One region of the Rouxiella sp. WC2420 genome, then DNA from elsewhere that is predicted to be linked to it. Evidence: predicted binding sites of a transcription regulator. Region 1 holds the regulator's gene; the other holds the start of a gene.
What was found. Region 1 encodes LexA, which represses DNA repair genes until DNA is damaged. Its sites were predicted from a motif close to TNCTGTATGTACATACAGNA; they were not measured.
Positions count from the first base shown of each region.

Region 2: the regulator LexA is predicted to act here: its motif matches at 2,521-2,540, upstream of sulA (SOS-induced cell division inhibitor SulA).

Region 1 covers NZ_CP165628.1:4,896,793-4,901,226, reverse strand. Annotated here, with positions in the region: gene plsB (glycerol-3-phosphate 1-O-acyltransferase PlsB) at 1-1,253, opposite strand, end outside; gene AB3G37_RS22585 (diacylglycerol kinase) at 1,382-1,750, shown strand; gene lexA (transcriptional repressor LexA) at 1,854-2,462, shown strand; gene AB3G37_RS22575 (hypothetical protein) at 2,930-3,658, shown strand; gene AB3G37_RS22570 (CsbD family protein) at 3,892-4,101, shown strand; gene AB3G37_RS22565 (GFA family protein) at 4,290-4,434, opposite strand, start outside.
Region 2 covers NZ_CP165628.1:3,700,770-3,705,203, forward strand. Annotated here, with positions in the region: gene yccS (YccS family putative transporter) at 1-1,677, shown strand, start outside; gene AB3G37_RS17260 (TfoX/Sxy family DNA transformation protein) at 1,725-2,342, opposite strand; gene sulA (SOS-induced cell division inhibitor SulA) at 2,562-3,068, shown strand; gene ompA (porin OmpA) at 3,426-4,434, shown strand, end outside.

The DNA.
Region 1 (4,434 bases):
AGAGTGATAGGGCGTGAACCGCCGCGCAGCATGGCCTGAATAGTCATGGCGAGAGTGCCGGTTTTTGGTTCCAGCAACCGGCCAGTACGCGAACGCCCGCCTTCGACAAAGTATTCTACCGAGTAACCGCGACTGAACAGTTCACCGAGATATTCGCGAAATACCGTGGAGTAAAGTTTATTGCCTTTAAAGGTGCGGCGAATAAAGAACGCCCCAAGACGGCGAAAGATAGGACCGGCTGGCCAGAAGTTCAGGTTGATACCCGCAGCAATATGTGGAGGAACCAGCCCTTGATGGTAAAGCACGTAAGACAGCAGCAGGTAGTCCATATGGCTACGGTGGCAGGGCACATAAACGATTTCCTGACCATCTTGAGCCAACTGACGCACGCGCTCGGCATTGTGTACATTAATGCCTTTATACAGGCGGTTCCAGGTCCAGCCCAGAACGCGATCGGACAGGCGAACGGCTTCATATTTGAAGTCGGCGGCAATCTCTTCCATCAAGTCGATGGCATTCTGTTGTGCCTTGTCATGAGAGATTTTCTTGCTGCGCGCTTCGTCTTCCACCGCTTTTTCGATGGCTTTCGAGGCCAGCAACTTGTTAAACAAGTCTTGTCGAGCGGGCAGGCGTGGACCTACTGCAGCCAGTCGCTGACGGGAAAAATGCATGCGCGCGACGCGAGCCAATTTGTGGGCTATCGTCTTGTCTGTGCCATGCTGGATGGACATATCACGCAGAGAAACGGTATTGGAAAAGCGCACAAAGCTGTCACGCCCCAGCCACCACACCGCGAAGAATTTCTGCACGCCGTTCAACACGCGCAAATGTGGCGTTTCCTGACCTTCACGACCCGGAGCGCGACCAAACATGACCGAAACTGGCAGCATCTGAATATCCAGATTTGGATTATTACGATGCAGATCCAGGTAATCGTGGAACAGTTTTACTGATTCCTGTTTCGGATGATAATAGGAAAATACGCGAGGACCTTCGCTGACGAAAACGTGGCTTGGCAGATGCACGCCATCGATTTCAAGGGGAATTAGCGGGTCGGGAAGATTCTGCGCCAGGCACTGGGTTCGCAGAGTGAGAAGATCGGCCTTAGAGTTGTAAGGCAAAACGTACAGAATTGGACGAGTTGGATCTAAACGCAACTCCGTCACCGGATCTGTAGGAACGACCTTGCTTCTTACCAGCAAAGAAAGCGGTAAATTCAGCAAGGTATAATAAAGTCTACGCCATCCTGACATAAAAAAACGTAAAGCCTCTTGTTAGCAAGTCGCCGCAAGGATACCAGAAAGCTGGTATGAGATCTGTGGTGATAGAACAACGAAATCAGGCTAAAATGCCTATAAACAAACTTAAGACGTAAAATATAATGCCAAATCAGGTCACTGGATTCACCCGTATATATAAGGCAGCGGGCTATTCTTTAAAAGGATTAAAAGCGGCATGGAAGAATGAAGCCGCTTTTCGAGAGGAAGCTCTCGTTGTGGTCCCTGCTATCTTACTGTCATTTTACCTTGATGTGAGTAGCGTCGAGCGTATTTTAATGGTCGGAACGCTGGTTCTGGTGATTCTTGTCGAATTATTGAACAGCGCCGTTGAAGCTGCCATCGATCGCATCGGTCCAGACATCCATGAGCTTTCCGGTCGCGCCAAAGATATGGGTTCTGCAGCGGTGTTTATCGCCATCGGTTTTGCAATCTTTACCTGGGCGGTAATCCTGCTGCCGCGATGGTTATAATTTATAAGTATTTCAATGTCGCTTTTTGTTCACTCTTTGGTTTTCATTCCACCATTACCTGTATATACTCACAGCTAGACTGTATAAACAACCAGGGGGCGGAATGAAAGCACTAACGGCCAGACAACAAGAGGTCTATGACCTTATTCGCGATCATATCTCCACCACCGGTATGCCGCCAACCCGTGCAGAGATTGCCACTCGTCTGGGGTTCCGCTCACCTAACGCAGCAGAAGAGCATTTGAAAGCTCTGGCGCGTAAAGGGGTGATTGAGATAGTTTCAGGTGCTTCTCGCGGCATTCGCTTGCTGATGGAAGAAGAGGAAGGTCTGCCGCTAGTTGGCCGCGTTGCCGCCGGTGAACCTCTGTTGGCAACCCAGCATATCGAAGCCCATTACCAGGTTGATCCGTCAATGTTCAAACCTAACGCCGATTTCCTGCTGCGCGTCAGCGGTATGTCGATGCGTGATATTGGCATTCTTGATGGCGATCTTCTGGCGGTTCATAAAACGCAGGAAGCTCGCAACGGTCAGGTTGTTGTCGCGCGCATTGACGATGAAGTTACCGTTAAACGTCTCAAAAGGCAGGGTAACACGGTGCAGCTTCTGCCAGAAAATAGCGATTTCGAACCAATTATTGTCGATTTGCGCCAACAAAATTTCAGCATTGAGGGTCTAGCCGTCGGCGTCATCCGCAACGGCGACTGGTCTTAACAATTCCGGTCTCAGGCTGTCCGCCATTAGCATGACGATACTCTTAGTATCGTCATGCTCAAGTGATCCTGTAATCTCTGTATCTCTGTATCTCTGTATCTCTGTATCTCTGTATCTCTGTATCTCTGTATCTCTATATCTCTCTCACGCACGCACGCTACTCCCTATTTCTCCTGCGTTTTACGCTTTATTCCTCTCATAGCTTACTTGGTAGGCAAGATTTTCTCTCAGCCGCCGTCGTGAATGTTAGCTTAAATGACTTTTAAGTATCTTCGACAAAGCGCTATGGGTGCTGGTATTACCAATTGAATTCTCCAAATTATCGTCACGCTTTGAGTGGGAGAAGCTATTCCCGTAACGTGGTCTTTTACAGCTTTGTTTAACATATTCAGGTTAGGCTTCCACCTATTCAGAAATAGTATTGAGTTCTAAACTAAACGGATAGAAAATTTCACGGAGAAGATTGTATGCCTTTTCAATCATTATTTAAAAAATCCAAAAATCCAGCTTTTTCTAAGCAAGCTATTAAAAAAAATAACATTAATACTATGGTAAATAGCCTTGTCGATATTGTTATTGCAGGGCAAGGGGGGAGTAAGACTCTGAATGATAAAAGACTTGCTGATACGTCCGTAAAATTACAAGAATTTTACGGACTGCTGGTAGAGGATGGAAATCTTACAGAGAAAGGGCAAATTTCAAATAATTCTAAAGGTTTCAAAACTCCTCCTGAAAACCTTGTCAATCAAGGTGGCTTGAAAAGTAATTTTTACATTTTTTTAACAGCTTACATGAAGGGGTGTGAGGACGGTCAAATTTATTGCGGGCAGAATCTAAATTCAGATATATATGAGTGGACGAAACAAGTTATCAATAAACAACACAAACATTTTACTCCGACAGCCGCAAAAAGCTTAATAGATAAGATGAGTAAGGCAGCAGATCTTCGGATTAGCGAAGCGGAATTTAAGAAAAATCCTGGTGCCCGGAATGCGGAGACTCTGGATGAGGCCATAGATTTTGTCTATTTCATGGCTGGCAGGTGTGATAATGAAACCGCGTGGAAGGATTTTGGGGTTGAATTATATAATGATAAATGGCCAGATTTAAATAAAATAACTTATACAAAAGCTCAACAGGTCTATAAAAAAAGGAATGATGCTGGTGATTACCGGCTTGTTCCAGAAGACAATTGATACTCATCGATTTAACCAACTCTTTAACTAACTCTTAGTGCATCTCGATTCGGCGTTGAAGCTAGTGGCCCCTTTAGAAGCACGATAGCTGGTTTTAAATGCTTTAGATTAATCCTAGTTATGGCTTTATCCCCTAAAATATCCTGCATGGTCGAAACCATCGACTACAATTAGTTATGTTGATAAGCATTTATCTAATGCAGTAAAACCTAAGCTTAACAGGAGAGTTTATTATGAATAAGGACCAAGCAGACGGTAACTGGAAGCAGTTCAAAGGTAAAATCAAAGAGAAATGGGGTAAGTTGACCGACGATGACCTGACCGTGGTCGAAGGTAAACGCGATCAGCTTGTAGGGAAGATTCAGGAAAGATACGGATATCAGAAAGATCAGGCTGAAAAGGAACTTAAGTCCTGGGAATCAGATAACAAATACCACTGGTAAGTGCTGATATCTCTGAATCTGCATCCTGAGAATTAAAGCTGCTCCTACCCAAGGCGCTTTTCAGGATGCAGGGTACAAGGATGTACCCAATTAATTCATTTATATCTAAACATTTCGCAAACCTTCATCGAATTACCTTCATTCCTTTGTAAATCGACTCATTGCGCATGCCTGATTTTGTCGCTGCACTAATCCGACTCGCTATAACGCAGATAACCTGCAATCAATGCCCCAGCCTTGGTATCGGTAGGATGCGTCGTGCCATTCATTACAGGAACTTCAGGAAAATCGAAAGGTGAGACCCCTTCAAAACACGCCACGTTGATGCCGTAT
Region 2 (4,434 bases), 1.2 Mb from region 1:
ACCGGTCACATTGTGTTTCCGATTCGCCCGTTACAGGACCATATTTCTCGCTGTTATCAGCAGTTGGCTGTTTATCTGGATGCGAAATCCATCATGTTTGATCCCGATCAGGATGGCAGCAACAACCAGCAGCTGGTCAATCTGGCGATGGCCAACAGCCAGTTGGTATCAACATTGAATGAAACCAAAACGGCGCTACAAAGTCGTTTAAAAGGGGATCGCGGCCAGAAGGGAACACGGCGCACGCTGCAGTACTATTTTGTCGCGCAGGATATACATGAGCGCGCCAGTTCAATCCACGTGCAGTATCAAAAGCTTAGCGAACAATTTCATCACACCGATATTTTGTTCCGCTTGCAGCGGTTGATGAGCATGCAATCTACCGCCTGTCAGCAACTGTCCCAATGCATTTTATATCGTCAAAAATATCAACATAATCCATTGTTTGAGAGGGCTTTTATAAGGCTTGGCGAGGCTATTGAGCGCCAGTCTGCCCTTGATCATGACAGCAGCCTGATCAAAGCGTTACGCCATCTGATTAAAAACCTGCGCGCCATCGATGCCAATCTATTGAACATGGAGTCTGAGCAGGCGCTTTCTGACGACCAGCCTGCAGGTCCAAAAACGTTTGCCGATGACCGAATAAGTGGATTTCAAGATATTTGGCTGCGTATTTCACGTCATCTGACACCGAAATCGGCTCTATTTCGCCACGCGGTGAGAATGTCGCTGGTGCTGCTGGTCGGCTACACGTTCATTCAGTTCAGCGGGCTTAATCATGGATACTGGATCCTGCTGACCAGCCTGTTCGTCTGCCAGCCAAACTATAGCGCTACTCGTCGGCGTCTGGCCCTGCGCGTAGTGGGTACGCTAGCCGGTGTGGCGCTGGGGATGCCAATCCTCTACTTCATCCCCTCTCTTGAGGGGCAAATGATCTTGATTGTACTCTGCGGGATGCTGTTCTTTACCTTTCGCAGCGTGCAATACGCGCAGGCCACCATGTTTATTACGCTGCTGGCGCTGCTATTGTTCAACCTCATGGGGCAAGGATTTGAGGTCGCTATCCCGCGCATCATCGACACCCTGCTAGGCTGCCTGATTGCCTGGTTGGCCGTCAGCTATGTTTGGCCGGACTGGCGATTCCGGCAGTTACCCGCGGTGGTCAACAAAACCTTTTACGCCAACTGTCGTTATTTGGATGCCATTCTGGTGCAATATCATCAGGGCAAAGATAATGGCCTGGATTATCGTATCGCCAGGCGCGACGCGCATAATTGCGACGCGGAGTTAGCGTCGGTGGTGTCGAATATGACGTCTGAGAAAGACAATAATCCGGACACGCTGGAATCGGCATTTCGCCTGCTTTGCCTCAATCACACCATGCTCAGCTATATCTCCACGCTGGGGGCTCATCGTGAAAAACTTGAGGATACTGAAACGCTAAAGCTGCTGGATGATGCAGCCAGCTATGTTGATGGAGCACTGCATAGCGAAGGCGCAGAAAAGGCCCATATCCATCAGTTGCGCAGTCAATTGTCAGAAAGGATCCAGGCTAAAACCACGGCTGCAGATACCAAAGAACAGCTGGTGCTACAGCAGCTTAGATTGTTGATTGAGCATCTGCCGGAAATGACCACGCTGGGTGTGAAAATCTCCACCGTCGAAAAAGTCGCATAAAATTAACGCATTAACCAGCAGGGAAAGTGTTTGCCTGCTGGTTATGCTTACACTTGGCCCTCCTGCCTTTGCAGATTGAACCAGTTGATGAGTTCATGGCGGGAGGCGTCAGGTAATACGGTCTGATGATACCCTAAAATCGCCCCTTCCAGCGCAAACAACATATTCAACCCCGCCTTCTTATTGATTAAAGTTAGCTTAACGTAGGTGTTGATTGCGCCTTGCGATCGCAGTTCATCGAAACTTTTCACCCCAACTTGCCAGAGCAGACGCTCCATCGACAGACTAATGTTGGGCAGATCTTTTAATCGTGCAGGATTGTTCTTTTTTTGCGCTTGCTCACTGTGCATCCCCGCAATTGAGTCATTGGCCAGCTCAATCAGACGCTGCGGCTGTTGCCACAGAGCTTCGTCAACCTGAAAATATCGCAGCGAGATTTCGATCCCTCTTTTGGGATAGATAAACTGCCGCATCGCAAGCTGCTTCATCATTGCTTCGTTTTCATGAGTCGCACGTAAATAAAGTTCCCCTTCGGCGACAAGAGCAAACATCGCGCCTCCCGATGACAGACTGTAACCACCAAACTGTGGCCTTGATTGGATCAATCCAAGTGGTATAAGCACTTTTATGGCCTGAGCCACCCTTGCTTTAGTTGCATTTAACATATTGATTTCCTTATCCATGGTAGCTATCAATGAGAAATTTATAAGTACATGAAACGCTAAAGGCAAAATACGCAAAGCGAGGGATGCCGCCAAATCTAAAATTCATTTACTGCCCATTGCATTAAAAAAATGCGAGACGTCTTGGAAAATTTAGGTTGATCTCTCGCCACAGCAGCAGTACTGTATATCCATACAGTTACTCACTAGTGGAACAATACTATGCGAACTCATCACCGTCATTACCCTCATTTAAGTCAGCATCCCCTTTCGGCAAGCGCTGCGCCGATGAGCCAGAATTCCAAGGCTAACAGTGGCTTACTCAGTGAGTTCGTCTATAGTGAAGATCAACCCGCGCTAGTTCAGTTGCTTTTACCTCTTTTACACCACCTCGGTGAGCAGTCTCGGTGGCTACTGTGGCTGACACCAACGCAAAAGCTTAGCCGTCGCTGGCTTGCTCAATCAGGTCTGCCGGTCAGTAAAATAGTGCAGGTAAGCCAATTACAGGGGATCGCATCCGTCGATGCCATGGAGCGCGCTTTATTGACCGGGAACTACAGCGTCGTGCTGGGATGGTTGCCAGAATTAAGTGACTCAGATCGCAAAAGATTGCAGATCGCGGCAGAGGTCGGAGGATCGTATGGTTTCATCATGAAGCCTCAAAACGACCCCTTTTCTGTCGCCGGACAACCCTCAGCAGTAAAAATTCACTCTTCCGTATACCATTAATTCAAATTAGGAGTAATCCTACGAAAAATGAGACCTTTTCAGTTTTTTGTGCTGAAAAGGCCTTTTAGCCCAGTAAATTCGGGTGTTTTTGAGCTTTTAAAACCCATAGTTTCGTCAACATTTTGTCTATGATGTTAAGAAATGTGTACATTTTCCTCTTTTTTTCCTGAGCGTTATCACATCAAGCTTGTAACTTTCCCGCCACGTTGTAGACTTTAGTTCGCCAAGGTTGCTCTTATAATGCTTACGATAAAGTAGCAAGTACCTAAGTGAAGCAATAACTTGGACGAAGGAATTTAACCAAGGGCTTAAAGCTTAAAGCTCAATTGCCTATTTGGATGATAACGAGGCGTAAAAATGAAAAAGACAGCTATCGCATTAGCAGTGGCACTGGCAGGTTTCGCGACCGTAGCGCAAGCCGCACCGCAAGATAACACCTGGTACACCGGTGGTAAACTGGGCTGGTCCCAGTATCACGACCATGGTATGTCAAACGCATACAAAGGCGTAGGCAATGGCCCAACTCGTGACAGCCAACTGGGTGCTGGTGCGTTTGTAGGTTACCAAGTGAACCCATACGTGGGCTTCGAACTGGGATATGACTGGCTTGGTCGTATGGCTTACAAGGGCAGCGTAAACAACGGCGCATTCAAAACTCAAGGTATTCAGTTGACCACCAAACTGAGCTACCCACTGACTGACGATCTGGATGTCTACACTCGTCTGGGTGCAATGGTTTGGCGTGCAGATTCTAAAGGCAACTTTGGCAACGGCACTCGCATCAGCGATAACGACACTGGTGTTTCTCCAGTGGCTGCAGCTGGTTTCGAATATGCAATCACCAAACAATGGGCTACCCGCCTGGAATACCAGTGGGTTAACAACATTGGTGATGCTGCTACTGTTGGCGCGCGTCCAGACAACGCTAACCTGTCTGTTGGTGTTTCTTACCGTTTCGGTCAGGAAGATGCAGCAGCTCCAGTTGTTGCTCCGGCACCAGCACCAGCTCCAGTTGTACAGACTCACAAGTTCACTCTGAAATCTGACGTTCTGTTCACCTTCGGCAAATCAACTCTGAAACCAGAAGGCCGTCAGGCTCTGGATCAGCTGTACACCCAATTGAGCTCACTGGATCCGAAAGACGGTTCAGTAGTAGTTCTGGGTTACACTGACCCAGTCGGTTCAGAAGCATCTAACCAGAAACTGTCTGAGCAACGTGCTCAATCAGTAGTGGATTACCTGGTATCTAAAGGTATCCCTTCTAACAAGATCTCTGCACGTGGTGAAGGCGAACGTAACCAGATCACTGGTAACCTCGGTTACAAATCTGGTCGTGCAACTAAAGCTCAGATCGCTGGCTTTGCAC